DNA from 4 places in the Myxacorys sp. genome. Region 1 is predicted to be linked to each of the others. Evidence: predicted binding sites of a transcription regulator. Region 1 holds the regulator's gene; each other region holds the start of a gene.
What was found. Region 1 encodes NtcA, which controls nitrogen genes in cyanobacteria. Its sites were predicted from a motif close to TTTGTANNNNNNNNTACAAA; they were not measured.
Positions count from the first base shown of each region.

Region 2: a site for NtcA is predicted at 3,167-3,186, ahead of nirB (nitrite reductase large subunit NirB). Genes of this name have one in related genera too.
Region 3: a site for NtcA is predicted at 2,880-2,899, ahead of urtA (urea ABC transporter substrate-binding protein). Genes of this name have one in related genera too.
Region 4: a site for NtcA is predicted at 4,929-4,948, ahead of pirA (arginine synthesis PII-interacting regulator PirA). Genes of this name have one in related genera too.

Region 1 covers NZ_JCACCM010000149.1:121,895-129,943, reverse strand. The annotation lists gene AC5I6P_RS20805 (pre-16S rRNA-processing nuclease YqgF) at 1-370, opposite strand, end outside; gene AC5I6P_RS20800 (DUF3084 domain-containing protein) at 388-1,785, opposite strand; gene ntcA (global nitrogen regulator NtcA) at 1,908-2,579, opposite strand; gene AC5I6P_RS20790 (hypothetical protein) at 3,021-3,452, opposite strand; gene AC5I6P_RS20785 (pentapeptide repeat-containing protein) at 4,128-4,862, shown strand; gene AC5I6P_RS20780 (helix-turn-helix domain-containing protein) at 5,068-5,973, shown strand; gene AC5I6P_RS20775 (SDR family NAD(P)-dependent oxidoreductase) at 6,044-7,036, shown strand; gene AC5I6P_RS20770 (DUF6883 domain-containing protein) at 7,342-7,674, shown strand; gene AC5I6P_RS20765 (DUF4926 domain-containing protein) at 7,693-7,941, shown strand.
Region 2 covers NZ_JCACCM010000088.1:21,049-29,097, reverse strand. The annotation lists gene AC5I6P_RS10470 (PAS domain-containing protein) at 1-383, opposite strand, end outside; gene AC5I6P_RS10465 (Uma2 family endonuclease) at 789-1,499, shown strand; gene AC5I6P_RS10460 (DEAD/DEAH box helicase) at 1,500-2,978, shown strand; gene nirB (nitrite reductase large subunit NirB) at 3,248-5,809, shown strand; gene nirD (nitrite reductase small subunit NirD) at 5,896-6,255, shown strand; gene AC5I6P_RS10445 (hypothetical protein) at 6,845-6,976, opposite strand; gene AC5I6P_RS10440 (hypothetical protein) at 7,256-7,489, opposite strand; gene AC5I6P_RS10435 (CheR family methyltransferase) at 7,803-8,049, opposite strand, start outside.
Region 3 covers NZ_JCACCM010000087.1:121,868-129,916, reverse strand. The annotation lists gene AC5I6P_RS09880 (phosphoadenylyl-sulfate reductase) at 1-144, opposite strand, end outside; gene AC5I6P_RS09875 (M67 family metallopeptidase) at 459-938, shown strand; gene moeB (molybdopterin-synthase adenylyltransferase MoeB) at 966-2,144, shown strand; gene ureG (urease accessory protein UreG) at 2,249-2,872, shown strand; gene urtA (urea ABC transporter substrate-binding protein) at 3,180-4,499, shown strand; gene urtB (urea ABC transporter permease subunit UrtB) at 4,549-5,703, shown strand; gene urtC (urea ABC transporter permease subunit UrtC) at 5,828-7,009, shown strand; gene urtD (urea ABC transporter ATP-binding protein UrtD) at 6,969-7,730, shown strand; gene urtE (urea ABC transporter ATP-binding subunit UrtE) at 7,779-8,049, shown strand, end outside.
Region 4 covers NZ_JCACCM010000161.1:477-8,525, reverse strand. The annotation lists gene AC5I6P_RS21865 (hypothetical protein) at 1-672, shown strand, start outside; gene AC5I6P_RS21860 (hypothetical protein) at 724-1,119, opposite strand; gene AC5I6P_RS21855 (hypothetical protein) at 1,106-1,849, opposite strand; gene AC5I6P_RS21850 (hypothetical protein) at 2,278-2,769, shown strand; gene AC5I6P_RS21845 (inositol monophosphatase family protein) at 3,280-4,095, shown strand; gene AC5I6P_RS21840 (SAM hydrolase/SAM-dependent halogenase family protein) at 4,082-4,858, opposite strand; gene pirA (arginine synthesis PII-interacting regulator PirA) at 5,004-5,165, shown strand; gene AC5I6P_RS21830 (LURP-one-related family protein) at 5,388-5,972, shown strand; gene AC5I6P_RS21825 (surface-adhesin E family protein) at 6,045-6,494, opposite strand; gene AC5I6P_RS21820 (hypothetical protein) at 6,566-7,312, opposite strand; gene AC5I6P_RS21815 (CAAD domain-containing protein) at 7,718-8,049, opposite strand, start outside.

The sequences.
Region 1 (8,049 bases):
CCGGGACAAGCCGGGTTAGACCCGTCGGTGGATACATCTGCCAGTAGCGATCGCGCGCCTCCAGAGAACTATGCCGCTCATCGACCATGACCACCCGCAACGGCTCCCCCAATTCATCTCCTAATTTCCGCTTCCACGCTTTGGAAGAGGTTTGATCCCCCATCACCAAGAGCGAAATCGGAAACCGTTGACGCAGCGATTTGATCGTGGCGATCGCACCTTCTGCCGTGACGACCTCGTGATAATACAGCCGCCGATCAACGCCCATCACCGCCAACCCGCACTTCTGCCGCCCCGGATCAAACCCCAAAATCACAGGTTGATCCAGCCCCGTCTGTTCTCCCTTCTCCATCGCTTTCCAACTGTCCATGACTACACTGTCCATGACTACGACGTTTTCAGTACCACTTGACCGTTTTGAATCACCACTAATCCTATTTTGAGCGGTCCTACTGTGTACGTTACATCGGATGCCACTGCCCGGAGTTCTACCGGAGTCTGAAATTGGCGCAGTTGCTCTATAAAGCCTGATAACGACTCTAGGTTTTCAATCTGAACGCTATCGTTGATTACGCCTGCCCGTTTCGCGCGGAAATTGGAGAAGGCGAGCAGTTGCTCGATGCTTTGCTGGAACTGATCAGGCGTCAGCTTTGAGGGTTCAATGGACTTAGACGCCACCACATCCCCCTCTAAAAACACGACCCGATTTGGAACAGCACTGGCAAAGACAGAAACAGGTCGCCGTTCGCCCCGGACATAGTTAGCGTCCGCCGCGATCCTCACCACGTAGTCTTGACCATCATTAATCGTTTTAATCAGACGCTCCACATCGGCGGTCTTAATCAGAACGATCTGCTCTTCCGTCGTGGAACCAGGTTGAATCAACTGCCACGCCGCTCGATTTGCTTCTTTTAGCAAGCGATCGACGGCGGCTTTGGCAGCAGCCGGATCAACTACGCGCAGCACGCCCGCCGATAGCACCTGGTTCCGCAGAATTGCCAAATATCCGCCGCGAATCAGTTGGGCTTCTTGCTCAGACTGCTGAACCGCTTCGGCTAAGAGCGCTTGTTGAGATGCCAGTTGTCGAAGTTGAATTTCGCGCTGGGCAATCACGCGATCGCGCTCAGCAATTTCGCGATCGCGCCTCTGAAGCTCGCTCGTCCGCTCCGCAATTTGGCTATCGCGCTCGGCAATTTGCGCTTTGACGGCATCGCGTTGAGCAATCAGAGTTTTTTGCTCGCCCTGCAACTGGTTAATCTCCGATCGCAGCGTTTCAGCCTGCGCAGAGACGGCATTGAGTTGACCGCGAATCACATCCCGCTGCGCCTCAGCCGTTCTGAGCTGCTCGTTGGTCTGTCTCTGCTTTTCAAGGGACTGCTTCAGAGATTCATTAATGCGATTGAGTTGCCCTTCCGCTTGTGTCCGCTGGGCGCGGGTGCGCTCAAGTTCATCCTCGACCTTACTCTTCTGTTGATTGGTAATTTTTAGATCATCTGAGTTTTGCCGTAAGGCTCGATTTTGCTCCCGGACTTTCTTTTGCAAGTCGTTGAAATCGAGCAGCATGTCACGAAACTGGCGGCTACTCGCAAACAAGATGCCAAACGTCGAGGCGGAAATTAACGTTCCGGTCAAGATGGTCACGACTGTTGCCGTGCGCTTAGGCCGCAGATTAAACAAGCTAAGCCGCGCCTTTCCAACTTTGGTGCCGATGCGATCGCCAACGGTTGCGATCAGCCCGCCCAAAATCAAAACTGCAAAAATCAGAATTAGCCCTATGTCGGACATTGATGCTCCAAAACGCTCGGCTTAGTTCACTCGACAAGCAGGACTCCGCATCTATTATGCCTGCGGAACGGATATGTCTGCTGCGAAGAAAATGTGTGATTTGGAGCGAGGGCAGAGAAAGTTTAAGTAAACTGCTGGCTTAACGTGACCGGATTGTGAACGGTGATCTTTTTCTTGTGAATCGAGATCATGTTATCTTGCCGCAAATCTCCTAATAAGCGGGTGACGGTCACGCGAGTGGAGCCGATCGCTTCTGCGATCGCTTGATGCGACAGTTTGAGATCAATCGTGATCCCTTCTTGAGACGGTACACCAAAATCGCGGCAGAGAATCAACAAAAAGCTGACCAACCGCGATCCCATATCTCGGTGTGCCAACGTTTCGATCATCATCTCGGTTTGTAGAATGCGAGATGACAGTCCTTTCAGCAGCATCATTGAGAGGTCTGGGTTGTCTTTCAGGGCTTTCTCGACCTGCTCGATGGGCACTGATAGCAACTCTGCTGGAGTGAACGCCACGGCATGATAGAAGCGATCGGCGCGTTGACCCGTAATCAGGGACAGCACCCCAAACACGCTGTTCTCTCTCAGCAGGGCCACTGTGATTTCCTCGCCTGCCTCGTACACGCGCGAGAGCTTGACGGCTCCTTTCTGCAAGAAGTAAACTCGCTCCGCCGGATCACCCGGAAAGAAAATAGTTTTGCCACGCTCAAATGTTTCTACAACGGGGGGGTATGCCCCTCCACCGATTTGGCGAAATAACGATGCAAGCGGTCTCTCTTTGGTCACTATCATTTCTTCCCTTTATCGTCACTCAGACGTTCTTTTAGCAACTATTAGACTCACAGGTGAGCAAAATTTTCTATTAAAACCCCTTTAGAAAATTGTTCTATTGAGGCGAAGCATTGTAAGCGAAGTCTTTGTAGACAATTGATGACTTTAGAACACTTAAACTGACTGCAAACGCAGGTTTTGTGCCTCGTTATACATTTCTGCTTATATTTTAAGAATTTTAGAAAATCTCTGTTATTTCCTCAACAAAAGATTGACTCGTATTGAACGCTGTTTGAGGAGATTAGTCAATCATTTTGACCGCATGCTAGCGCAAAGCGGACTGGAGAGAGGGAGTCCTGATCTGCACCTGGCAGTGAAGAGGTAGATTTCGGTTTGGATAAGTTCCAGAAGTATGTGCGATCGCACGTTGAAGCGATGCGATCGCACATACTTCCACTCTAATCATTCAACGGCTGCTTTTGCACTAGCTCCATTTTTCGCAGCAGGCAGCTTGGTCTTCATCTCACTGACACTGGTCGGAACGGTAGGAACGTTGCGTGATGAAGTTCTCTGCCCCTTCGCTCGTTGCTTTCCTCCTGCCATCCGATATTCTCGGCTGTCTTCGCCATAGCGAGCAACCACATTCGTCATCAACCGCTTGGACAGGTCCTGTAAAGATTGCTCCATCAGTTCAACTTCTCGTTGAGCATCGTCTACTTGCGACAGCAGGATGTTGTAGGTAGCAAGTTTCTGACGCATTTGATCAATCAGGTCGGCATAAGCTTGCACAGTCACTCCGTTACCAAAGTCAAGAAAGCGATCGATGGACTGCAACGATTCCATTTGCCGCTCTGAGTTTGACAAGGTAGATGAGTTTCGTTTGGGTCGAGACATCTCTTTTTTCTGAGTAAAGAATGCTCTCACCGTAACGACGGACAAACTCACTGTTCACCGTGAATGTAAGGAAATTTTAGCGATCGTTGGTAGTGCAAAGGCAGGGTCAACCGTGAATTCCCAAAGTATTTTTCAGCCCCACGGGACGTTTGGGGCAAAAGTCGCGAGGTTTGAGCCAAACGGAGCTTGATCCATAGATGACCTCCAGGGGTTTAACAAAAAGGTCGCGACTTAATCAATCAACCTAGCTCCGTTGATAGATTAGCTCCAGAGGTTTGAGAAAAAGGTCGCGACAATCATGATGGATCTAGCTCCGTTGATAGATAACCTCCAGAGGTTTAACAAAAAGGTCGCGACCTTATCTATAAATGAAAAGCGGTTTGAGAAAAGGTAAGGCGTCTCTTTTGGTTTTTTGGGTGGGAGCGATCGTAGTTCCATCTCTGCATTAGTCCAATCACTTCAATAAGAATCTGAGTTTGCAAGAAACGGACTTTTCTTAGGAGAAAACACTCAGCATTAGCTCCTGCATCTCCAGTCGAAGGATATTATGCAGAAGTGGTGTCGGGATAAGTACCTCAAAATAGGGTCTTAGGCAGAAATTTTCAGTCTAAATAGTAGTTAGCTTGTTTATGTCATAGGTGGTGAGGGTAGTTTAGAGATATCTGTTGATGTTGAATGTTTTCAATTCTTCAACTGGTATGTGAGAAACAAGGCATGGACACAAAGAGGCTATTGGAACTATACGGTTCTGGAGAACGCGATTTTCACGGTATCGCTATAGATAAGGCAGATTTGAGTGGGCAGATTTTAAAGAAAGCAATTCTTGATCGAGCTAAGCTATATTTTGCTGATATGGCGGGTGTGAATTTAAGAGCTGCAAGTCTCAAAGTGGCTAGTCTGAATTATGCAAATTTAAGCAATGCCAATTTGCGAGGAGCAAATCTACAAGGGGCAGATTTGAGAAGAGCGAATTTAAGTGGAGCTAACTTCAAGGGAGCCGACTTGCGAAGAACATATTTAGGACAAGCTAATTTGAGAGGAGCAAATCTAGAAAACGCAAATTTGAGTGAAGCTGATATTTGGGATGTTGACCTCACTGGTGCAAACCTGTTTGAAACAAAACTGAAGAAAGTCCATTTCAGAAATGCTTGTCTTTTCCAAGGCGCTAACGTTGAAAAAGCAAGGTTGGGAGAAGCTTGGGGGCTTTCAGAGGCGGAGAAGCAGGATTTAATTGCACGAGGAGCTATCATCGAGTCTTTAAAGGTGACAATACTTTCGGATGCCGAAATTATCAAGATGTGGCTCAGTGAACAACGTATAGATGCGATTAGAGAATATCGACGCTCACACAATGTAGGCTTGCACGAAGCATTTGATACTTTACAGAAGCTTGCAACAAATCATCAATAAAGTAGAGTGTGCTGGTGTGGCGACACAAGCTAACAATCTCAATGCACTGGAACAATGTCAATTGATCGGTAAGTTGCAAAGGTTATCTGTGTCCGGTGATTGCGAACGTTAGGCAGCTTCTCGTTCTATGTAGGGACAGTAATCAGAAGGTTGCCTGTAGAGTGACTTCAGTCCAAAATATACTTAAAATCACTTCTTACTGCCAATGTCAGACAGCCGGATTCATCTCGTTAACAGTCAAACTGGAGATGTCTTTCCGGCTGCTCCTGATGGAAGTGTGTTATTTTCCAGCGTGAATGCAGGTTGGCAGGGAATCACGGTTGAATTTCACCGAATTTCATCATTTGAACTACCCGAACACTATATCGATGGACATCGTTTGGCGGTCAACATTGGTCAACCTGTTCACTACGAATGGAAAGAGGGCAGGCATTGGCGACAAACGACTTTGAATCCAGGTGATTTTTGCTTACAGACACACGGCGATATCAACTTTCCTCGATGGTGGGGAAACTTTGAATTTTTGGCGATCGCCCTTGACTCTCAATTTGTTCGCCAAGCGTTTCAAGATACGGGTGCCTCAGAAAACATTGGTTTTCTAACCCGTCGAGGTGAAGCTGATACAACAATTGCTGATTTTACTCATCGCTTTAAAGCAGAATTAGCTTCTGGAAGCTACTGTGGCACGCTTTACGGTGAATCGCTTGCGGTCGCCTTTGCCCTTCATCTGATTGAGCATCACAGCAGCTGCCCTCAAAAACTGCGTAAAGCTTCTGGAAAGCTTTCGTCACAGCAGCTAAAGCAGATTATTGAATACGTTCATGAACATCTAAGCGAGGAGTTGAGTCTCGTTGACTTAGCCAAACAAATGAACCTGAGCGCATTTCACTTTGCGCGTCTGTTCAAAAATTCGTTGGGACTTTCCCCACATCAATATCTATTGCAAAACCGAGTCGAGCGTGCCAAGAAGCTGATTGCGATTGCGGGTAAACCCGATTTAACCGATATTGGGTTGCAGGTAGGCTTCTACGACCAAGCGCATTTTACCAAAGCCTTTAAGCGAGTCGTCGGCATTCCACCTAAAAGCTTCCTCAAGCAGGTCGCAAGCTAAGCAAGATTTTACAATTTTTCGACACGGCTGTTTCGATAAGCTGTTCTCAGAGTTTAGGAGAAGCGAACTAATGAAGAAGCTAAATCGTTCACGTCGTGGATTAATCAAAGGTGCTGCCTTGGCTGCAACTGGAATGACACTAGGAGCAGGACTATCCCCTTTACGAACCCAACAAGCAACAGCACAGGCTCCCGCTCAGCCTGATGCACAGCCTCAGCCCTCCAGCACACTTCCTTTGTCTGGAAAGGTCGCATTCGTTACTGGAGCGGCACGAGGGATTGGACGGGCAATTTCAGAAGTTTTCGCAATGAATGGTGCCGATGTTGCCATGTTGGATATTGCCGAGCCTTCTCGTTTGAACTCTTCACAGGGTTATCGTGTTGCCAACAGAGATGAGTTCAATGCAGCCGTTGCTTCTGTCAAGCAATACGGCACAAAGGTTCTGCTAATTCAGGTGGATGTTCGCGATCTAGCAGCAATGCAATCTGCGGCAGAACGCACGAACCGCGAATTGGGTGGCATTGATATTGTCGTTGCCAATGCAGGTTATGTGGCATGGCACAGCTTTGAGGATGGCACCCCTCAACTCTGGCACGATGTATTCGATGTCAATGTTCACGGGGTTTTCAATACAGCAAAAGCTGCCATTCCGTTTCTCAAGCAGCGGGGTGGTGGACGCATCATCAATATGGCATCTGTGGGGGGCAGGGCTGGATTTGCTGGAAACGGTGCTTATACATCGACGAAGTGGGCTGTGATTGGGATGACTAAGCAAGCCGCTCAAGAGTTGGGGCAATACAACATCACAGTGAACGCGATCGCGCCAGGTGCAGTCAACACGGCAATGTATCGTAGCGAGGGACAGATGCGATCAATGGGTGTTTCCACTCCAGCGCAACAGGACGCGCTAATTAATCCAGTGAGTCCACTGGGCAATGCTGGAGCGATTGAGCCAGAGGATATTGCCCAAACAGCACTTTTCCTGGCAAGCAATGCAGCAAAAACAATTTCAGGAACGACGATCGATAATGCACTGGGCTTCAATGCGAGCTATACAGCGTGAGCCTCGTTTCTTGGATGTCGAGTATATTTAGTAGCTACTGCCTAACAATTGCGTTGCAGCGGCGGACGAAAGATTTTGGTCTAAATCTAAATATAGAAGCTACTACCTCCGCTGAACGCAGCCGTTATGCCGCAAGTTCTTGGTAGGGTGAGCAGCAAAAGCATACTTGTGAGCGTTCAATGCTCCTGTAGCTGGCGTTCAAGTTCATCGCAAATTGCTAGGTCTATCAGAACAGTCTTTGAAGTTCCTTGGTCTTAATTAAGGTGGGTTCAAACGAAGAATAATCCGTAGCATGAAGGCTTTGTATGCCGATTCCGAATGCAGAGAATGCAGTTGTTGACATTCGTAAACTACGCGACTACTGCCTTAATCTGGAACACGATGACGGCAAGCACAAAGCTCGGCTATTCTTCTCGATTCTTGGGATGACGGCTGATAATGCTGAGGAATTACGTCAAATTCTCCTTGAGGTCGCCAAAGTTCAGGAAGCCCAGTTGGGAAAACGGGATAAGTTTGGACAACGGTACACCCTAGACTTCATAATCGAATGGCAAAATAGAAGCGCAACCCTTCGGAGTGGCTGGATCATTGAGCATGGCTCAGAGTTTCCAAAATTAACGACCTGTTATCCTCTGTAATCAACAGAGGTAATAAGCATGATGAATAATACAGTTAAGTTGCTAGATGTTGTTGCCCTGATCGTTGACCTTCCTCAATACAATTTGTGGTGTGGACAGGTTGGAACGGTCGTTGAGACACTAGCGGAAGGTGCCGCATTTGAAGTTGAATTCAGCGATCGTAATGGACGTACTTATGAGTCTTTAGGATTGCGTCCAGAGCAAATCATAGTTCTACACTTTGAGCCAATATCGCCTAATGAAAAAACTGACATGATAACAGCGTAAGCAGCACAACAATCCAAATGCAGCAGACTAACGAAAACTTCTGGTGCTGAGTTCAAGGTTATCTGCCGTCGCTGATTTGCGCCGTTGTCTTGCCTACGTTACAGGTAG
Region 2 (8,049 bases), on a different contig from region 1:
AGTTGGGCAGAGCTAGGCAGCGCTAATATTTTAGGAATTAAGGAAACCAATGCGATTCCTGTTGCTACAGAAACCGTGGCTGTCAAGGCTTTGATTGTGCCTGACAGCCAGTAGGTCGGATGCCACAGGGTCCAGATGTCCATTAAGTGCCCAGTGCCGCATGCCAAAATAAAGCTGCCTACCAGGAAAAATAACCAGTCAAACGGCAAATCTCCTCGCTTGCGAACGATGTAAACCAGAAGCAAAGGAATGCAGTAGTAGGACAACCCAATGAGAGCATCTGAGATAAGGTTGAGCCAAACCAGTCCAGTTTTCCAGAGGTAACAATGACGATGGGGAATAAAGGGACTTGAACTTAGAAGGGTTCTTAAGAGGTTAAGCATGGTGATTTCTTGAGACGCAATAACCCCTGAAAGATTGTTATATTTTGAAAGGTTTTTATATAAAGCAGTAGATGGGTAATTTCTCTACGGCTTCTGCCACAACTACAGCTTTTGACCCAACTTCAGACAGGTGCTAAGAAGAACTGCGACACAGTATTCCCCAAAATTGCGTTAATCTGATCGGTGAAATTGCGTTAAAAGCGTTCTACACAAAATCGAGCAACACAGTAGAAAAGCCTTGTTGGGCTTGGCTTCTCATCCTGTTTTCAAAACGGATTTAATGATACTTTTCTATAAGTAAAAATCAACTTGACTGAATACAATCGAGCTAAATCTAGCTTTTCTACCCTTTCGTTCTCAATAGCCGTTACTATTACACATAGAGCTTAAGGAACAAGCGTACTTATGTCCCAAAGTGTCGTTCCTGACCCAAACATCGCACCAGATATCAGCCGTCTGGTGATCGAAGATGCTGCGCCCGTGGATAATTTGATTTCCGAAAAGCAGCAGCGGTTACTGACTGAAGTGCTCTACAGCAATGATGTTTTTGAGTCGCGATCGTTCTTAGTCGCCGCGAACGTCGGTGTGTTTTATGCCGTTCGTCAGCCTCCCCTGGTTCCCGATGTATTTCTCAGCTTAGATGTCGAGGTTCCTCAAGACTGGCGTGAGAAGAAAAATCGCACCTATTTTGTCTGGGAGTTTGGTAAGTCACCCGATGTCGCAATTGAGATTGTTTCTAACAAAGAAGGCAATGAACTCGGCAGTAAGCTAACAAACTATGCCCGAATGGGTGTCATTTATTATGCGGTGTTTGATCCACTAGAGCAACTTGGAGGAAACCTCCTGACTGTATTTGAACTGCGTGCTAATCGGTATCAGGAGAAATCTGATGCTTGGTTTGACGAAATTGGCATTGGTTTAACGCTGTGGGATGGCACGTTTGAAGGAAAGCGCGCTCGCTGGTTGCGATGGTGCAATCGTACGGGTGCAATCATTCCCACTGGATTTGAACGTGCCGAACAAGAACGCCAGCGCGCTGAACAAGCTGAAGCTAGAGCAGGACGACTTGCAGAACGCTTAAGAGGTTTAGGTATCGACCCAAATGCGGAGGACTAGATGGCACGAACGCCAACTATTACCTACGATCGCGGCACTTTGATTCTCCACCCACCTCCCAAGGGCAAGATTTGGGTGGATTTTGCAACGTGGGACGATCGGATCGAAAAGTTTCGCGTCCCTGCTCATCAATACCGTCGGTTGGTGCTGGCATTACGGGCAGAAGGGACGGAGTTAACCGACAAAGCGAAAGGATTTCAAGAAATTGATCTCGTTTCCACCTTGGCAATGGAGCCGTACCTTCACCAAAAAGAAGCCTTGGAAGCTTGGAAGAATGCGGGTCGAGCGGGCGTAGTGGTGCTGCCAACCGCTGCCGGAAAAACGTATCTGGCGCAACTGGCGATGCAGGACACAAAGCGCAGCACCCTAATTATGGTTCCAACGCTAGATTTGATGCATCAATGGTACGCGCAGTTAGTGACCACGTTTCCCGATGTAGAAATTGGATTGTTGGGAGGTGGATCGCGCGATCGCACTCCTATTTTAGTCGCGACTTACGATAGTGCCGCGATTAATGCTGAAACGTTGGGCAATCAGTACGGACTGCTCGTGTTTGATGAGTGTCACCATTTGCCGAGTGACTTTAATCGGGTCATTGCTGAGTATGCGATCGCTCCTTATCGATTAGGACTGAGTGCAACACCAGAGCGAACCGATGGTAAACACGAAGATCTGAAAATTCTAATTGGTGAAGAAGTTTATCGTAAAACAGCAGAAGAGTTATCTGGATCGGCGCTAGCAAAACATGATGTAGAACAGATTAAAGTAACGCTATCGATTGAAGAACGTGAACGCTACGATCGACTGATTCACATCAGAAACGCATTCTTAAAAGAAGCCAATCTGTATCTCAGCAGCGCTCAAGGCTGGCAACGATTTGTAGCGGCAAGTGCCAGGTCGAAAGCGGGACGAAAGGCGATGTTAGCCCACCGAGAAGCCAAAGCGATCGCGTTTGGCACGGAAGGCAAACTGCGGGTTTTAGGCGAATTATTAGGGCGTCATTATCCGGAGCGCACGCTGATCTTCACTGACGATAACGCCACTGTTTATCGAATTTCTCAAGACTTTCTCATTCCTGCGATCACGCATCAAACTCCGGTGAAAGAGCGCCATGAGATTCTGACAAAATTTAAGCAAGGCGAGTACAAAACGCTGGTTGCTTCACGAGTTTTAAACGAAGGGGTAGACGTGCCCGATGCCAGCGTTGCGATCGTATTATCGGGTACAGGTTCAACTCGCGAATACATTCAGCGTTTGGGACGAATTTTACGTAAAGGCAAAGACCCAGCCAAACGAGCGCTGATGTATGAAGTGGTGGCGGAAGACACTAATGAAGAAGGGGTTTCGCGGCGGCGTAGAGGCGATACGGCGAAGAAATCTCCTCGGCAGTTAGAGTTAGTGCCGCCGCGACTGGCGTATCCAATTCCTCCCCCAGCAGTTCCTCGTGCTGCCGAAGCCGAAGAGGATGATAACTGGTAGAGAATAGGCGTTGTAGCCTGTTTGCAAGGAGCCTAACCAGCGATCGCAGAGTTGGGTTGAATATCGCTTGTAATCGTACTCAAACTTAAAACGTTAAACGCAACCTTAAACAAGTTAAAACGCGAACTGAAACTGATTGATGCATAGATCGGATGGGGATCATGCAGCTTTGCCATTACTGAGAGCAATATGTAGTGAATACTACAAATCTAATTGTGTGAGCTTCTAGGCTGGAGCAAGCAAAGCAATGTAGCGGAAAGAGTTCTCATATGGCTAAGCAAAATTTGGTTGTGATCGGAAACGGCATGGTGGGTCACAAGTTCCTAGACCGAATGATCGCCAAAGGAGCGACGCAGAATTGGAATTTAATCACCTTTTGCGAGGAGCCGCGAATTGCTTACGATCGTGTTAATCTCAGTGGGTTTTTTAATGGAAAAACGGAAGCTGATTTAACTCTAGTTGAGCCTGGGTTTTATCAGGACAATGGGGTGCAGATGTATGTGGGCGATCGCGCGATTAAGATTGATCGCGATCACAAGTGTGTCACTTCGGCTAACGGCATCACTATTAGCTATGACAAATTGGTGCTAGCGACGGGTTCATACCCCTTTGTCCCTCCAATTGAGGGCAAAGACGCCGAGGGAACGTTTGTCTATCGCACCATTTGTGATCTCGAAGCGATCGCTGCCTACGCAAAAACGTGTCGGGTTGGTGTCGTGATTGGCGGCGGCTTACTGGGGCTCGAATGCGCCAACGCCCTGAAGAATTTAGGGCTCGAAACGCATGTTGTCGAATTCATGCCACGTCTCATGCCGGTTCAAGTCGATGACGCGGGCGGACTCATTCTTAAACGTGAAATTGAAGCGATTGGGGTTAGCGTCCATACGCAAAAAACAACGACCAAGATTGTGAGTGAAAACGGTCGAGTGCATAAGATGACGTTTGCTGACGACACAGAATTGCAAACCGATATGATTGTATTTTCGGCGGGCATTCGTCCTCGCGATGACTTAGCGCGAGACTGTAATTTGATGATTGGCGACCGCGGTGGTATCGTGATTAACGAATCCTGTCAAACCTCTGATCCAGATATTTATGCGATCGGAGAATGTGCGCTTCACCAGAACCGGATTTATGGCTTAGTCAATCCAGGCTACGTCATGGCAGGAGTCGCGGCAGACAACATCTGTGGAGTGGACAGCAGCTTTGATGGAGCCGATATTTCTACCAAGCTCAAGCTATTAGGCGTAGACGTTGCGAGTTTTGGAGATGCCTTTGCCAAAACGCCTGGCGCTAGAGAACTGACCATTAGCGATGCCATTCAAGGCACCTACAAAAAACTGGTTGTAGACGAAACTGCAACTACGCTACTGGGTGGAATTCTGGTTGGTGATGCATCTGCGTATGGCAGTTTGCTACAACTGATGCACAACAAAACGACCCTACCACCACACCCAGAAGATCTGCTCTTGCCACCCCGTTCAGGAGGTGAGAATGCCTTGCTGCGAGTCGAGAATTTTCCCGATACGGCACAGATTTGCTCCTGTAACAACGTGAGCAAAAGCGATATTTGTAATGCCATTCGCGACAATGGGTTAACCGATTTAGCCAGCGTTAAGCAATGCACAAAAGCAGGAACAGGATGCGGTGGATGCGTTCCGTTAGTCACAGATTTGTTTAAGGCAGAGTTAAAGCAAGCCGGAATCGAAGTTAAAAATCATCTCTGCCAACACTTTGCTTACTCACGCCAAGAGTTATATCACTTGGTTCGATCATCTGTCTCATCGCTAGAGGAATCGCAACAGATTTATACCTTCGATCAATTGCTGCAACGCTACGGTCAAGGGAAAGGATGCGAGATTTGTAAGCCTGCGGCAGCGTCTATTTTAGCGTCGGTGTGGAACGAGTGCATTCTGAATCCGCCTCACGTCGGGCTACAAGATACCAACGATGCCTTTCTTGCTAACATCCAGCGAGATGGCACGTATTCTGTTGTCCCTCGTGTTCCGGGCGGCGAAATTACACCCGATCAACTGATCGTCTTAGGCGAAGTTGCCAAAGAATTCAACTTGTACTCCAAAATTACCGGCGGACAGCGAATCGATTTGTTTGGGGCAAGAGTCGATCAGCTTCCCCACATTTGGGCACGGTTGATCGAGGCAGGATTTGAGTCGGGACACGCTTACGGAAAAGCATTGCGAACGGTGAAATCGTGTGTTGGCAGTACGTGGTGTCGCTTTGGGGTGCAGGATTCAACCTCGCTCGCGATCGCGCTGGAGTTACGTTACCGAGGATTACGCGCCCCGCATAAACTCAAGAGTGCGGTTTCGGGTTGTACTCGTGAATGTGCAGAAGCTCAAAGCAAAGATTTTGGCATCATTGCTACCGAAAAAGGATGGAATCTTTACATCTGCGGCAATGGCGGCATGAAGCCCCAACACGCCCAACTACTAGCAGCAGATTTAGACAAGGAAACCCTGATTCGCTATATCGATCGATTCCTCATGTTCTACATCCGCACCGCGAATCGTCTCGAACGAACTGCGACTTGGTTTAACAAGTTAGAGGGCGGTATGGAGTATTTGCAGCAAGTCATCATTGAAGATTCGTTGGGCATTTGTGCAGAACTTGAGGCGGAAATGGCGCATCAAGTCGCGACTTACGATTGCGAATGGAAAGCCACGATTAACGATTCAACAAAGCTACAGCGCTTCCGTCACTTTGTGAATTCAGATCAGCGCGATCCAAATGTGATTCGGGTAGAAGAACGGGGTCAGTTGCGCCCCGCCTATGAGCATGAGCGGCAACTCTTAACGATTGGTCAGTCCTAAACTTTGGCCCTACCTATCGTCGCGCATCTCAAGCGATGTGTCCTGTTTTAGAACCGTTCTCTTAAACACGTTATCTCTCCTAAATTATGCAAGCCATCACCAATCAATCGACTGCAACGCGTTGGATTACTGTTTGTGCCTTGAATGACATTCTGCCGAATACAGGCGTTTGTGCTTTGGTGAATGACCAGCAAGTCGCAATTTTTCGGGTCGGAGAGGAAGACCTTTATGCGATCGCGAACTACGACCCGTTCAGCAGCGCCTATGTTTTGTCACGGGGAATTGTGGGCGATCGCAATGGCATTCCTAAAGTAGCTTCTCCGGTTTATAAGCAAAACTTTAATCTGGCTACTGGAGAGTGTTTAGATAACGCCGAAGTTCGTGTGCCTACGTTTTCAGTTCGTGTTGTGGATCAGCAGGTTCAAGTTGGGAGTACTCAACTCTAACTTTCGTGTAGAAATAGACCCTAAAGATTAGAGATTAGAGCTAGGTGCAGAAGAGCAGGTATTTCAGGATATCTGCTCTTTTCATCTTTTTAGACCAGAATCGCCGCTTCATCGACTGGTTAGCTGGCTGACTACGATGATTTCAGTTTAACTTCAAACTCCATTTTGGAACGGTAAAAGCAAACATCAAATTCAAGAAAGAAGTTTGTCTGACCCAAGATTAACGGTGTGTTTGGACGTTTCACCCATGCAAAGAGTAATTCAATTAGTGGAAATTCTCCGATTCGGACGGTTCCTTCGGAGTTGCGCTTTGCGCTAAGCGTCCCAAGTTCCACTCAACTGAAGACTGAGTTCGTAGGGTAAAACATTAACCGCAGCTCCGCTATACTACTAGCCCAATTGCTTCAACTCTCTGATCTTCTCGATGCAGCAATAACGGAAGTCTTGGCAGACTGTCAAACTCGTTTTGGGCTGGACTAGTGGTTAAATATTGGAGTCGCATATATCATTACTGATCCGCATCCGACTTACTTGAAGGCGTCCATCAACACTGCACCTGCCCCAAAGCAATTATAGGGAGTGGGTAAGTCTAGGTTTTGAAGGGTTCCAATGGCGCAATGTCTTCAGTCGTCTCCAAGGCCTCAACTAGAATCCGAATTAGTTTAAGCTTTTCTACTGCGGAGAACTGCCGCGCCGCAGGAAGTACTTCTGCAAATGCCATATCATAAAATCCTTATTTCTAGAATTTCATGCTTCTAGTTTACTCAATTCCAGATGAATCAAGCTCAGGGCGCATCATCAGATTGTAATTTACGAACAGCTAAGCTCGACTTTATCCAAATGCCGAAGCTCAGAAGCAGCAATGGTTCTGGCGTGTCAACTTGGCTCTAGACTTTTCCAGATATCGGCTAAACCGTAGACACCTCAGAAAGTTTGAGAGCCTGTCTGCAATCCAGACATCGCGGCAAATGCCTCTAATTTCGAATGGATAAAGTCGAGCTTAGTAAGGTGTGCCACAGCGAGCCTGTAGATCTGCTTCAGCCAACCCAAAGTTTTGCTGTCGGCATAGCAAAACTTGTGCGGTGCGCTGCTGCGCGTAAAGGCGATGGACAAACCAGCCAATGGGTGCTCCCGCAACCATACCAAGCACAAAACCTATGAGTAGACTGGAGAGCAGATTTTTTCGAGTAATCTTGCGTTCTGAATGCCGATGGGTAACCGGAGTTTCTTGCATTGGAGTAGCTGTCCAAATCTAGGGTATTACACCGTTAATTGAAGAAAAAAACCAAGTGTAGAGCATCCTTCTATCTACAGACATGTGTAGCGTTCCAAGGTAGATATGACAGTCATCAATAATCACTGATAATCACTGTTTATTCTGGATTAGTCTCGATACCGCATCACATAGTGCGGAGAGACATTCTTCCATTGATTGACCTGAAGCGATTAATTTGGCACAAGTCCAAAATATGACAGTGAAGGTGTCAGTCACTAGCAGGTTAGTGAGGGTAGTGAAAGGGTATTGAAATAGTTGCAGCGAATCTAAGTTAGTCTACTTTTCGATAGAGCTTATCTAGCGGCGATAACTCTTGGTAGCGAGCAGAATGCTCAGTGAACTTAATTGATTCTTGTCGCCCTAATCCTAAAATTCCGAATGAGCATAGACTGTCGTAGAAAAGATTGTGAACTCGCGTTTGCAGGGTTTGATTAAAGTAAATTAAAACATTGCGACAGCAGATGACGTTGAATTCGTTGAATGAACCATCTGTAACCAAATTGTGTTGTGCAAACACA
Region 3 (8,049 bases), on a different contig from region 1:
TTCCGCTCCACTAAAAGAGATGGCAATGTTATCAAACTGACTCAAGGCACATTCGAGAATTTTTTGCGGACTTTGGCTTTCAAGTTCCGCATCGAGGCTAGGAATATCAAGTCCGCTTGTAGGTTGTGCGGTAACTTGTACCATAATGTGTTCTCTCCCAAAGAGGATCGGCTGAATTGCATTCTCTATTCTATCTGCCTTGGGGTCTATCTGCCTTGGCGGAGCGACGCCTACGACAATCCTGTGATAGCAATTCTGTGATAGTTCAGAAGGATAGGTAACACGTTTCGCGACAGTTTCATGGCTTGTTTTGACATGCCTGTTTTGAGCTGAGCTAGAAAAGGCGTTCAGAGTCCTATATTCCTATCCTATATTCCTATATTCCTATCCTATATTCCTATATTCCTATCCTATATATAGACGGTTAACGCGGACGGTTCGATCCTGTCTTACAATAGGTGTCTGTCTTATCCAAAGATCATCCTGCCGTGGTTCTCAGCCTCGACTCTCAGCATTTGGCGAGCATTCAAGCTCATGCCAACCGCACCTATCCCGAAGAGTGCTGTGGTTTGCTGTTGGGCACGAGTGACCCCACTGGGAAAACCGTCATGGAAGTTCGAGCGACGAACAACATTTGGAGAGAGGAAGCCCAGTCTGACCTGACGAAGAAGCGCCGTTATTTGATTCCACCCGAAGCAATGCTGGTGGCAATGAAATACGGACGGACTCTTGGTTTAGATATCATCGGTATTTATCACTCTCATCCTGATTGTCTGGCTGAACCCTCGGAGTACGATCGCGCCGCTGCTTGGCAGCACTATTCATATCTGATCGTCTCTGTACCCCAAGGCAAAGCAGGCGATGTCCGTAGCTGGAGCCTCAACGATCAACAGGTTTTTCACGAAGAGGACGTGTTGATTCTCCAAGACAGTCCCTAGCACTCTGTTCATCTCAGCAAACGCACCATGCTAAATCCCAATCTGGATGATATCCAGTTAACTCAAGACGATATTGCGCGCTATTCGCGCCATTTGATTTTGCCGGAAGTTGGCGTTGAGGGTCAAAAACGGCTCAAAGCTGCCAGTATCTTGTGTGTCGGAACCGGAGGACTCGGTTCTCCACTGTTGGTCTATCTAGCAGCAGCGGGGATCGGGCGGCTCGGAATTGTCGATTTTGATATTGTTGATAGCTCTAATCTGCAACGTCAAATCATTCATGGAACGTCTTGGGTCGGTAAACCTAAGATCGAGTCTGCTAAAAACCGAATTCTAGAAATCAATCCTCACTGTCAAGTCGATCTCTACGAAACGAGTTTTAGATCTGACAACGCTTTAGAGATTGCTGAACCCTACGATATTGTGATTGATGGAACGGATAACTTTCCCACTCGATATCTAGTCAATGATGCCTGTGTCATGCTGGGCAAACCCAACGTGTACGGTTCTATTTTCCGATTTGAAGGACAGGCAACGGTCTTCAACTACGAGGGCGGACCCAACTATCGCGATTTGTACCCAGAACCCCCGCCACCCGGACTGGTTCCTTCTTGTGCAGAAGGGGGCGTTTTGGGTGTGCTGTGCGGCATTATCGGCACGATTCAAGCGACCGAGGCGATTAAAATTATTTTGGGAGCTGGAAACACTCTCAGCGGGCGACTGTTGCTCTACAATGCGCTGGAGATGAAATTCCGAGAGCTAAAATTGCGTCCCAATCCAGAGCGTCCGGTGATCGAAAAGTTGATCGATTATGAGGAGTTCTGTGGCATTCCTCAAGCGAAAGCGGCTGAAGAACAGGAGCGTAAAAACGTGCAAGAAATGTCTGCAACTGAGTTGAAACAGCTAATTGATAGTGGCGCGATCGGCAGTGAATATGTGCTGCTCGATGTCCGCAATCCAAACGAAGTCGAGATTGCTAAAATTCCAGGTTCTGTCTTGGTTCCACTCCCTGATATTGAAAACGGATCAGGCGTTGAAAAAGTCAAAGAATTGCTCAACGGCCATAAGCTAATCGCTCACTGCAAAATGGGCGGGCGATCGGCGAAAGCGTTGGCGATTCTTAAAGAAGCCGGAATTGAAGGCACAAACGTAACGGGCGGCATTACGGCTTGGAGTCGCGATGTTGATCCTTCTGTACCCGAATACTAAACTTAGCCCAAATCCTAAAACTACTTTGTGATTCACGATTCGTAATTCAGAATTGAGGTAAGGTCTCAATTGTGAATTACGAATTTTTTTAGTTGGGGCAGGGTATGAATGCGTTTCGAGTCGGAGTCGCAGGTCCAGTTGGTTCAGGAAAAACCGCTTTAGTGGATGCGTTGTGCAAAGCGATGCGATCGCGCTATAGCATTGCGGTGGTGACAAACGATATTTACACCCAAGAAGACGCACAGTATCTCGTGCGATCGCAGGCATTAGAGCGCGATCGCATCATTGGCGTTGAGACAGGCGGCTGTCCCCACACCGCGATCCGAGAAGACGCTTCAATGAATTTAGCGGCGATCGATGACCTCGAAGGGCGGTTTCAAACCCTCAACTTAATTCTGGTTGAAAGCGGAGGGGATAACTTGGCCGCAACCTTTAGCCCAGAACTTGTAGATCTCAATATTTATGTGATCGATGTTGCAGGAGGCGACAAGATTCCGCGCAAAGGTGGGCCAGGAATCACAAAATCCGATTTGCTCGTGATTAATAAAATCGATCTCGCGCCCTATGTTGGGGCAGATTTGTCTGTGATGCAGCGTGACGCCCAAAAAATGCGAGGCAGCAAACCGTTTGTCTTTACAAACCTCAAAACTGGGGACGGGCTTAATACAATAATTCATTTCTTAGAAACCCACTCAGGACTGATTTTAGAACCAGAGAGCATCGGCTAAACAGTAGTTTGTAATTTTCAATACATTTTCCCGGCGAAGCGAAGCCCTAATATCTCAGAGTTATCACTGAGTCTGCTTTAGCTATTGATCAAAACACGTCTGAAGAGGACTAGAACGCGGGTCTAATTTGCCCAGTTGAAGCGATCATTCGCCCTACAAAGCAAGTGTTCTCTGCCTCGGATTGCTTGATTCGCAATCGAGCGCGGCGCACCCTCCCGAAAGAACCGCTCAGCCGTGATGACGAATAGATAGCTTGAAGAGTCGGATTGAGTTAAGCGCACTATTCCCGTGGAGAGCAACACTAGATATGACAAAATCGTTCGGTCGGCGTGAATTTATGATTCTAGGCTCCACTGCCGCTGGGAGCATTCTTCTCAAAGCCTGTGGGAGCGATCCTTCCACAACGGCTAGTCCTGGAGCGTCGCCTGCTGCTTCGACCGCTGCCTCCACATCAGCGTCGGGCAACACCGTTAAGGTGGGAATTTTACACTCGCTGAGCGGCACGATGGCGATTAGCGAAAAGAGCGTCGTTGATGCCGAGAACCTGGCGATCGAAGAAATCAACCAAGCGGGAGGCGTTCTCGGTAAGCAAATCGAAGCGATTATCGAAGATGGCAACTCCGACTGGCCCACCTTCGCTGAGAAGGCGAAAAAACTGATCGATCAAGACAAAGTGGCAACGGTGTTTGGTTGCTGGACATCGGCAAGCCGCAAAGCCGTCTTGCCTGTGTTTGAGTCAAAGAACAGCCTGCTATGGTATCCGGTGCAGTATGAAGGGCAAGAATGCTCGAAAAATGTCTTCTACACGGGTGCAGCGCCGAACCAACAGATCGAGCCTTCGGTCGATTGGCTGCTAGAGAACAAAGGCAAAGAATTCTTCCTAGTCGGCTCAGATTATGTCTTCCCTCGCACCGCCAACACCATTATCAAAGCGCAGTTAGCGGCAAAAGGTGGTAAGACGGTTGGCGAAGACTACGTTCCGCTCGGCAGCACAGAAGTCAAATCGGTGATTCAAAAGATCAAGCAGGCGTTGCCGAATGGCGGCGTGATCTACAACAGCTTGAACGGTGATAGCAACGTTGCGTTCTTTAAAGAACTGCAAGCATCTGGTTTAGGCCCTGATAAATATCCGTCGATGTCGGTCAGTATTGCCGAAGAAGAAGTCAAAGCGATCGGGGTGGATTATCTCCAAGGGCACTACGCCGCGTGGAACTATTTTCAAACGGTCAATTCGCCTGCTAGTACGAAGTTTGTGGAGGCATTCAAGGCGAAGTATGGCAGCGATCGCGTGGTTAACGATCCGATGGAAGCCGCTTACATCATGGTGTATCTGTGGAAGCAATCGGTTGAGAAGGCGGGAACGTATGAGGATCTAGAAAAGGTGAAAACCGCCGCTTACGGTCAGACCTTCGATGCGCCACAAGGCAAGATCACGATGAATTCAAACCATCACTTGTCTAAGTTCGTTCGCATTGGCGAAGTGGGTGAGGACTCGCTGTTTAAGATTGTCTACGAAACCAAGGAAGCGGTGAAGCCCGTGCCGTGGAATCAGTTTGTAACCGATACGAAAGGATTTGCGTGCGACTGGTCTGATCCAGCTAAAGGCGGTAAGTACAAGACGACGTAAGAAGAAGGGACGCCTTTCAGCGTCCCTTATCCATCTTTAGGAAAGCCTTATGCTATCAGGACTACTAGACGGAATTTTTAGCGGCATCAGCCTCGGATCAGTGCTGTTACTTGCCGCGTTGGGTCTTGCGATCGTATTCGGACTCATGGGTGTGATCAATATGGCACACGGTGAGTTGATGATGCTGGGCGCATATACCACCTACATGGTGCAGAATGCGCTGAAAGGAACACCTCTGTTTGGCATCTACATTTTTATTGCGCTGATCGCCGCGTTTATCGTAACGGCGATCTTTGGCTTGGTTTTAGAGCGAGGCGTCATTCGCTATCTCTATGGGCGACCGCTCGAAACGTTGCTGGCCACTTGGGGCGTCAGCTTGATTTTGCAGCAGCTTGTCCGCAGCGTCAGTTGGCAACTTGTGACGATCGTGGCTCTATTTTGCCTGCTGTTCTTTGGAGCGATGTGGATCGTCGCCCGTCGCACTGATTTTGAGCGGGCACGCGGTTGGTTTCTAGCGATCATGATTCCGCTATCGGCAGCCGCTGCGATCGCGACGGGTAACGTTCTCGGCACACTCTACAAACCTGCTTTTACAAAACTGTGGTTTGACGCCCGCAATGTGGACGTAACCGCGCCGAAATGGTTAAGAGGGGGATTTCCCATCGCGGGAACGCAGTTTTCCTACGCTCGCATTTTTATTATTGTGCTGACGATCGCGTGTGTCGTCGGAGTGTATTGGTTTTTAAACAACACGCCGTGGGGTTTACGAATTCGCGCTGTGACGCAGAATCGCACTATGAGTGCTTGTCTTGGCATTCCCACTAAGAAAGTCGATGCGCTGACGTTTGCCTTGGGGTCTGGATTGGCAGGACTGGCAGGCTGTGCGGTGAGTTTGCTCGGATCAGTTGGACCGAATACAGGACAGAACTATATCGTAGACACCTTCATGGTGGTGGTCGTGGGCGGTGTTGGGAAACTGGCAGGCAGCATTATTGCCGCTCTTGCGATCGGCACCGCCAACTATCTGATCGGCTCGAACACGCTGGTTGATCTGACTGCCCCGATTAAGCCGCTGTCAGACACATTTGCCTTCTTTTCAACCATTAGCATGGCGAAGGTATTGGTGTTCGCGTTGATTATTGCGTTTCTACAGTTTCGTCCTGGTGGGCTGTTCCCGCAAAAAGGACGAACAGTGGATGCTTAAACTGATAGTCGTAATTTAGAACGGTGCTAAGTTGAGTCGCGGTTTGCGCCACTCGCTACAGTTTGATGATCCTAGCTCACAGAAGCTTAGAGGCAGGCTCCCTTCAGTTGTTGGAGATAAATCAGTGGATGCACTCATACAATCTAAATCCAAAGCTCGACAGAGGCTTTTGATCGAAGCAGGCATCGTCGCCGCGATCGCACTGCTGCTGCTGTTCGTGATTCCACCGATTTTAGTTGGTTCGGGTCAAGGATTTCGCGTGAATCTGCTGGGGAGATACTTAGCCCTGGCGATCGCAGCACTAGGCATTGACCTGATTTGGGGATTCACCGGAATTCTGAGTTTAGGTCAAGGCGTTTTCTTTGCCCTCGGCGGCTATAGCTTGGCGATGTTTCTGCTGTTGCAGCTTCCCGATGGTCAATTGCCCGACTTCTTCTCGCCCTACGGCGTGACAGAGCTGCCATGGTTGTGGCAGCCGTTTTATTCGCTGCCGTTTACCCTATTTGCGATCGTCTTTATTCCGACGATCGTGGCCGCGACTCTCGGCTATCTCGTGTTCCGAAACCGAATCCGAGGCGTTTATTTCTCGATTTTGACTCAGGCCGCGCTGATCGTATTCTTCAACTTCTTTAATGGTCAGCAGAAATTGATCAACGGAACCAACGGTCTGAAAACGGACACCGCTACCATTTTTGGGCAGACCGTAAGTTCACCCCCAGTTCAAGCATTTCTCTATACACTGACTATTTTGCTGCTCGTGGGCGGCTACGCCCTCAGCCGCTGGCTCACAAGTGGACGTTCCGGACGGCTACTCGTGGCCGTGCGAGACGATGAAGCCCGAATGCGGTTTTCAGGCTACGATCCCACGATGTTTAAGGTGTTGGTGTTTGCCATTTCTGCCGGACTTGCCGGAATTGCGGGCGCACTCTACACCGTGCAGTCGGGCATTATTACCCCGCAAGCGATGAATATTGCCTTCTCGATCGAGATGGTGATTTGGGTGGCTGTCGGCGGACGCGCCACGATCGTTGGTGCCATTCTTGGCACACTGATTGTCAATTTTGCCAAAAGTATCTTGAGCGAAAGGTTTCCGCAATTTTGGTACTTTTTCCAAGGCGGACTGTTTCTGATCGTTGTGACGGTGTTACCCGGCGGCATCCTTGGCTGGCTGCGAGAGGATGGCGTCCGGCTCGTGCGATCGCAGATCAACAAGCGGCGTCCGCTCCAAACCTATCCCAGTTTAGAAGAAGACCCAGGCGTGCAGTATGAGCGAAAAAATCTTGCAAATCGAGAATCTGACGGTTGATTTCGATGGCTTTCGGGCACTCAACAACCTTAACTTCAGTTTAGACACAGGCGAGCTACGGGTGATTATCGGGCCCAATGGCGCGGGCAAAACAACCTTCCTAGATGTGATTACCGGCAAAACAAAGCCCACAACCGGACAGGTGACGTTTAAGGGAAAATCAACCAAGGGCAACGTCGAGTATCAAATCGCTCGGTTGGGTGTGGGGCGAAAGTTCCAAACGCCACGGATCTATTTGAATCTGACGCCACGAGAAAATTTAGAACTGTCTTGCAACCGTTACAAGAACGTCTGGAATGCTTTGTTTGGCAAGCCTTCTAGCGCAGAACGGCGAACGGTAGCAGGCTTGATTGAAACAATCGGCTTAGACGCAAAAGCCGACCTTAAAGCGGCACTGCTCTCTCATGGGGAAAAGCAGCGCTTAGAAATCGGCATGTTGGTCGCACAGTCACCGGATCTTTTATTAGTCGATGAGCCTGTTGCCGGACTGACCGATGAAGAAACCGAGAACGTCGGGAACCTATTGCTTGCCTTAGCCGAGAGCCATTCCATTATTGTGATTGAACACGATATGGAATTTGTGCGCCAGATTGCTCGGAAAGTTACGGTTCTGCATCAAGGAACAGTTCTGTGCGAAGGCTCGATGGATGAAGTCCAGAACGATCCGCGAGTCATTGAAGTGTATCTCGGTAAGCAAGAGGACGATCGCGCTGCGGCTTGATTGCCTAACCTCATAATTCTCTCTATTACAACGCTCTATTACAACACCATGAGTTACGCCAATGCAACGCTAGAGCCAACGAAACCCGATACAGACTTACCAATGCTGGAAGTCAAGGATCTCAACGTGTATTACGGAGAAAGCCACATTCTCCGCAACGTGAATATGACCGTTTTTCCGGGCAAAATGGTCTGTCTAATTGGTCGCAATGGAGTTGGCAAAACCACAATGTTAAAGACGCTCATGGGTATCCTCAAACCCCGGAGCGGCAACCTGAAGCTAGACGGACACTCGATTATTGCCAGAACAACCGACCAAC
Region 4 (8,049 bases), on a different contig from region 1:
CGATACACGACTCATACGTGGCGCATTGTTTTAGCGATCGCATCGGGCATTGTGCTGACCGTCTTGCTAGATGCAATGCTGCTCGCGTGTGCAGAACTCGCGAGGTCTGGTCGCTGGAAATCGGTGGTCTGGAAACTCACGTTGACGATCGCTGTTGGGGCAGTCTTCTTTCTGTTTCCGACGGTGACGCGAAATTTTCCAGCGACGAACTATCGTGTGTCAGGCGAGGCGGCACTCTACGAGTTTCTACAGCAACAGCCTCAAGATAGCCTGATTGCAACGCTCTCGGATGAGGCAAACAATATTCCAACGTTTGCTCAACGACCTGTTTTGGTTGGGAAAGAATATGCGCTTCCGTTTCATCTCGGCTACTATCGCCAAATTCGTCAGCGCAGCATTGAGTTAATTCAGGCTCAGTACAGCCAAAACTTAGCCTCCGTGCAGCAAGTGATCCGCAAGTATGGCGTTGATTTTTGGTTGCTCGATCGCGCGGCGTTTATGCCTCAGTATTTGACGGACAAGACATGGCTTCAAAGTTTTCAGCCAGCTTTTGATCAGGCGTTAACAAGTTTGCAGCAAGGAAAAGTCCCTGCATTGACAACGCGAATCAAGGACTGCTCAGCATTTGAAAGTGAAAGTGTGATTGTGCTGCAAGCGGACTGCATCTCCTAACGTCATTTTGATCGAAGCAGTACGGACTGTTAAAGAGGCGGATTTTGTCCTCTAGTTTCGCTCCGCTTGCTTAGCAACTCGGCGACCGACCTCTATTTCTTGCTGCAACTGTTCTGCTTCGGCTTCTAAGTCAGCAACAGATTCTTCAAGACTCTCCGCGATCGCGTTGATGTCTTGTCCTAATTGCCGCGCCTGAGTCAACACTTGATCAAACTGTTTAGCCGTTGTGTCAATCTCAGCAAACACTTCGCGGTACTCTTCGGGAGGGTTGTCGAGCCAAGCTTGAAACTCAGAGTCAGAGGGTTTGAGAACGGTTAGCGCCTTTTCCCAAGAAGCTGTGTAGCGCATATCTAGCGATCGCAGGGCTGCACATTTCGCCTTGAGTTGTTGAGTTGTTTCTACCTCAGCCAACTCAAACACTTGAGTTTTCAGTTCATGAAGTTTCATGGTTGCGGCTCTCATGACTGTTCTGTTTAAGAAATTGCTGAACCTCTTCTAGTTTGGCAAGCAGCAATTGGTTTTCGTGCTGAAGACGCTGATTGTCTTGGGCTAGGTTCGTGAGTTGCCGTTGACATTCTGCAAGAGCCGCTCTTGCTTCGTCGAGTTTCTGTTTATTTCGTTTGGCATGAGAGACTTGTCCTCCCAAACGCTGATTATTTCGACCGAGTGCTTCTCTTTTCTTTTTCTCGCTCTCGTACTGTTTTCTTAGTGATTCAAGCTCTTGGAGCAATTCCGCATAAGCTTTAGTGTTTTCAGCTTCGGCTCTGAGGGCTTCATTTTCAGTCTTTAGCCCAGTGATGCGATTTTGTAGCTTCGCAAGTTCTTGATCTTTGCCGAGTAGTTTTTGCTGCAAAACGCGAAGGAGTTGTAGAAAACGAGACTGCTTTTGCTCTAGGTCTTGGTAAGCTTCCTCTTGCTGGTCTGTCTTTTCCCGTAGGAGTCCGACCCGGCGCTGCAACACTTGCGCCGTACATTGATATTTGATTACGGCAATGACTTTGCTTCTCTCTTCTTCATCTAGTAGCAGCACTTCACGCAGATGCCGCAATTCGTCGTAATTTGTACAGTTATGCCGTAAGTCCTGAGTCGGCACAGGCTGTGAATCACCAATGAGATCAAAGTTTTTAAGCCGCACTTGTTCGTGCCAGTAGTCAAAAAGTTCTTTGGAATCTTTCATGTTTGATCCGCACTATGCTGATTAAGCTGCTTTGGGTAGTCTAGCGATCGCAGAGGTTTAATCTATTACATCAATAGCAACTCTAAGCATTCCTGACAAAAGCTAGAGAAATCAAGGCGTGTATTAGCAGTTCTGATTCGATGCACTGCCATTTCACCAGCAACTCTCTCGAAGATTGGTTACCTCAAGTTTGTTGAGGAGAGCAAGGAAACGATTGTCGTTTGTTGAGACAGGTTTTTCCTGCTTAGCTCGGACTTTGCTTCAGAGCAGGCTGCCATGCAAAGAATCGAATGCAAGATTCATTTTATACCTGCTCTTCTCTACCGTTGGACTCGAAAGTGGCCGTAATGTTCCTGCCCTTTGCCCGCCGGGAATTCTACACTAACCCCCTCAACGCATCTCATAATCCATGATTAAAAGATTTACCCATGCCTTACACAGACATCAACACCACGCTGAGCGACTCTGATCGTCAAGCCATTAAGCAAGCGATCGCACTGATTCAACAAAAGATGCCCTTCCTCATTACCCTCAGTGCTGACGATCGCCAACGTCTCTACAAAATGGGCGACAAACGCCTTGCCTTTGTGCAAAACAGTCTCTCAGCGGCTCAAAGCAATCCCAACATTCTTCCGGCTAGTTTTGACCTGCAAGGGTTTTCCAACGACTATCAACTCGCCACTGACCTCAGCGAACTCCTCATGCTGCTCACTCAACTGACTGAGCAAGTCGATGATACTCTTCTAGCGGTCGGCAGCGAAGCGATGAGCAGCAGCTTAACGGTCTATGACTACATCAAGACAGCCGCCAAGAAAACCCCCGGTTTGAAAACTATTTCAGAACAACTCGGCAACTTATTCAAAGCCTTTCGGAGTAAGCCTGCCAAATCTGCGCCTGCACCTGCTCTCTCGTCAAACTAGCGCGGCTATGGATTAAGGTTCAGCAATGATGCTTAGACATTCAGCGTTGAACCTCAGACATTCGCGCTTGAAGCTCAGACATTCAACGCTGAAGCTCAGACATTCGACGCTGAAGTTCAAACCTTCACGCTTGAACCTCAGACATTCAACGTTGAACCTTAGACATTCACGCTTGAAGCTTAAACATTCAACGCTGAAGCTTAAACATTCAACGCTGAAGCTCAAACCTTCACGCTTGAAGCCCAGACATTCACGCTTGAAGTTCAAACCTTCGCGCTTGAACCTTCAACCTTTGTCATTAAAGGTTTACCTTCCTCAACTAGCCCACAGAAATTCACGCTCGAAAGCTGAATCTCGACCAACCTAGCGTAATCCTTCACACTCAATCCTCCACAAACCGACGAGGCTCGATACACTATGATTACTGATGTCAGAACCTCAAGCCGCTATTCCTGATCACGAGCGTTGCAGAGGTTCATCATCGCTTACCCCCCATCTTCCATCCCCTTCATGCCCGATTTTTGGACGACTGTTAAATCCTTCGCCGAATCCACCACTCAGCGTGTCGGCGCTCAGCTCCTTCAAGACTTTGGACACGCGATCGCATCCGAAAAGGACGACGGTAGCTTAGTCACCCAATCCGACCAGTGGGCAGATGCAGAATTACGGAATGCGATCGCACAAGCCTTTCCCGATCATGGCGTCTTGAGTGAAGAAGTCGAACACATTTTCCCCGACACCGAATGGTGCTGGATCATCGATCCCATAGACGGCACCACCAACTTTGCCCGCGGCTTACCCCTTTGGGGAATTTCCTTGGGCTTGCTCTATCGCGGCACGCCCGTCTTTGGCTACGTTTACCTGCCGCCGCTCCAACAAGCGTTTCATGGTTTCTGGCAAGGCAAGTCAGACTTAGAGATGCCGTCGGGTGCATTTCTCAACAACACGCCGATTCAAGCAAGCCGAGCCACCCTATCTAACAACGAATTCTTTAACATCTGCGCTCGCAGCGTCAGCATTCTCAAGAATCCGTTTCCTGCCAAAATTCGCATTCTGGGTGTTGCCACCTACAATCTGCTCTCTGTAGGGGCAGGCGTCACGCTCGGCAGCGTCGAAGCCACTCCAAAGATTTGGGACATTGCCGCCGTGTGGGTGATTGTGCAAGCGGCGGGGGCAGTTTGGTACTCTTTAGAATCAGAGCCAACCTTTCCGCTGACGGTCGGCAAAGACTACACCCAGCGATCGTATCCCACACTGGTCGTTAGCTATGCTGACCTCATTCCCGCCTTCGAACCATTGGTCAAATCCGTCGCTAAGCGAACCTAACTCTGACTGGACTACCTACGACTAGACCTAACTGAGCTTGAGCATGACCCCGATTCACGGCGATCTCAACCCAGCCGTGACTGCCAACTAGTCCAATCATCTCTCCCGGAGCCGCATCTGCGTAAGTTTGCTGACCGGGATACCGCTTGAGATTACACTCAACCGACCAGTTGCGATCGCGAACGTGCTGTCCTTCAATCGTTGTAATCAGATTGCCAAAGTGATCGATCGCTTGCACCACGCCTTGCACTCCCATTGGTGTCGAAACCACCTCTGGAATTGGAAGCTGGACTAGAGTATCGATCGCGATCGCATCTCCCAATTCTTCGATCGCCACTCCGCTTGCTAAATGAGCGCCCACCGGAGCAAAAATATCCCGCCCATGAAATGTGTTGCTTGGAGTGGAAGTGCGCCAATAGTTAGAATTCGTCAACTCCACAGCCGCGATCGCGCTTGTCTGACTCAACACCCCGCTAAACAAACCATTGTCCGCCCCAACTAAAAATCCAGACTCACACTGAATCGCGATGGATCGCCGCGAACTGCCCACCCCAGGATCAACCACCGCTACATGCACTGTCCCCGACGGAAAGTAAGGATAGGCGCTCATCAACTGAAATCGTGCCATAGCAATATCTTGAGGCGGGATCTGATGAGTCAGATCGATCACATGAAGTGCCGGGTTGATGCCCGCGATCGTGCCCTTCATAACCCCCACATAACTATCGCTTAATCCAAAGTCGGTCAAAAGAGTAAGAATCATATATAGCTTCGTTCTTAGCCGTTTCAATCAGATTTTATTTCCGAAGTAAAAATAAGGTTAACTGTAAACTTTGGTAGCTTAAACTACCGTTTGATCCTAAAATGCTAGTATTGAATTAAGAGCATGCACACCTTTACCTTTAGGAATGTTTACAATGAACAGAAATCGTTTTAATTCTACAGAAGTTGCGAATATCCATCGCGAAAATCTTCAAAAAAATCTTCAGCGCCGTATGGAAGCTGCAAGAGCTAGAGGGGACGAGAACTTGCTAAAAATGCTTGAAGCTGAGGCGAAGTACCTACGATAACTAACTTGTTTTCAAAGTTATGTTGTCCGTCTCACACGAATAGCATCCTGCTTTTGTTCACAATCTTACAAACGGACGCGGTTTTTAGTACCTGCGTCTTTTTTATTGCCTGTTTGATGAATCCTGTTTAGGAACTTGAACCGATCATCTACCCTATCTTCTGCTGTTCCCAGATCTCCTACCTTGGGAATTACTGAATGCAGATCTTTACTCCACAACAGTATGCAGTATCCCTTGGAACTCACATTCAAATTTTGGGCATTAGCCCCCCAGATTTCAGTAAAAGATGCTCAAGGCAACGTTGTTTTATACGTTCGCCAAAAACTGTTCAAACTGAAAGAAGCCATTCACGTTTTTTCAGACAGCCAGCGTAGCACTCTTGTCTATGAGATCAAAGCCGATCGCATTATTGACTTCTCCGCCTGCTACCACTTCTCAGATGCCAACGGCAAAACCTTGGGTGCGGTCAAACGGCAAGGAATGCGATCGCTCTGGCGAACTCACTATGATGTTTTAGACGGCGGAACCGTCGCTTTTACCATTCAAGAAGAAAATCCTTGGGTCAAAGTAGTAGATACCCTGTTTGCAGAGGTTCCTGTGATTGGAATGTTTACTGGGTATTTCTTTAACCCAACCTATTTAGTGAATCGCCCGGATGGCAGAACCGTGATGCGGCTTTCTAAAAAGCCCACGTTCTTATCAAGAGTGTTCTCCATTCAGCAGGTCGATCAACTGGGCCATGATGAAGAACCTCAAGTTTTGCTCAGCTTGTTGATGATGCTTCTGTTAGAGCGCAATCGTGGTTAAGCAGAAGAAGAATGGGGAAGATGAAGTGTTCATCTTCCCCATTCTTCTAAAAAGGTTGAGTTTTAAACAGGCTTACTGAGGTTGAGCTGGCTTAGCTTGAGCAGCGTTCGTTTCTGGGCTACAGACATAATTTACTACTGTAAATGCGCTGCTTCCCCGTTTAGGCTGGCTGAGCATGCCACTATCCCCATAATCAAACTTTTGGATCAACTGCCGATTTTTGGTGTAGGCATTCACCTTTCGCAGCCGCTGCGTCTTACTCGTACAATCGACTGACCAACGCATAACCGCTCCGTAAATGGGCTGCTCTACCGTCGTGTCTAACAGCGCATTGTTAGGCCCTGGAAACTCTCGATACTCCCAGTACCAAACATACGGATCGTTACGCTGAATCGAACTGACATCGACAAAGAACTTATCGTTAACAGAATTCTCAGTAATTTTAGTCCACTCTACGGCTAGCGCAGAAGGACTGTAGGCTAGAAATGCGCCTGCGACCAGAAATTTCAAGAACGGATTCATAGATCAATCTCTCAGGCAAAAATATAGTCAGTGTGGAAAGGCAACAGAATCTAAACGCAGTCACGGCGGGTTTAGCGTTTCACAGGATCAGTCTTGGCAGGGGTAGGATTTGTGGCTCGGTTGGGCTTACTAGCTGCCTCCAAGTTCCGAATTGCTTGAGATGCAAAGGTATCTTGGGGACGCTCATCTAAGGCTCGTTTGAAGTAGAGCATGGCAGTCTGCATGTCCTTCTTCTGGGTGGCAGCATAGCCCGCTTGCATGTAGCGATCGTAGAACGTTGTCTGCTTTCCTGGTGTAACCTTCGGCGCTTGGGCAGGAGTTGTGGGCGCGGCTGGACTGGTTGGCTTGGCAGGAGTTTCTGGGCTGCGAACAGCCGCGATCGGCCCTATGGACTGGTAAGCACTACTCACCTTCTTGACATAGGGCGACGCTTCAGGGCTATTGTATCGATTAGAATTACCCGTCAACCACCACGCTGCTAAGCGCTGAACTGCCAGCAATTCATTATTGCGGCTCGCCTTGTATTCCTGCTTCAGCACATCGCGGACAACGCATGTCACTAATGATCGCGCCGTTGCAGGACTATTTTGAAACTGGAGCGGCGTCACTTCTCGTCCTGTGCATAGCCTTGACCACCGACCGATGTTAGCGGGTTCAACCTGCCAATCACTATATAAATTGGGAGTTGGTTTATCTGGCTTTGAGGCTTGGCGAAGGGCTTCTACCGCTCGTCCTACCTGCACTTCTGTAACTTGTGCTTGAGCAGGCAGTGCCATCATCACACTGATCCCAATAGCTCCTAGAACTCTCAGTCGCATAACTCGCCCTAACAATGAATACTAAATTATTATGACTACAGACTCGATTTATGATTCTGCTGTGCCTGACCGTGATAAAGCGTTACTTTTCCTGGTAGAGAAATAAAAAATTGGTAGATATCTATTCACTGAATATGAAGGAAGTTGGGTCAAAGGTCAAGCGAGGAGAGGACGACGAGGAGAGACAATGAAGGGCGGCATAGAGGGATAGGAGATTTTCTATTTAGATTAAATCGTGGTTCTTATTCGCCTAGCTAAAGTGTTTGAAGGCGATCGCGAAGTTTAGAGGATTGCTCACCCAAATTTTGTATCGCAAATGCGTCGTTGCGCAACGAAGAAAGGGACGCTTTTTGCGTCCCTTTCAGCACTTCATATCACAGAGGTGAAGATATTAGAGGTGAAAGACTACTCGTTACCAACAACTTGGTTCTTAAGTTTGTCGAACTCTTGACCCAGTTCTTGACGATTAGAAGCTTTCAGGAGATAGCGATAAACAAACCAGGCGGTGTATCCTAACCCAATCAGTTCAAAGGTAGGTTGCAGAAGGGGAACATCGTTAATTGCACTCAGGAGGGCTAAGGTTAGCTTCACGGAAACAATCGATCCGAAAACTAAACCCACCGTTATAAGAGGCTTGCGATATTCCGAGAAGAACGCTCCTAGATACTCTGGCAGCGCAGACAAGATCGTGTAAGCTTTTTCGCCTACTTGACGCCATTGCTCGTTTTGCTCAGGAG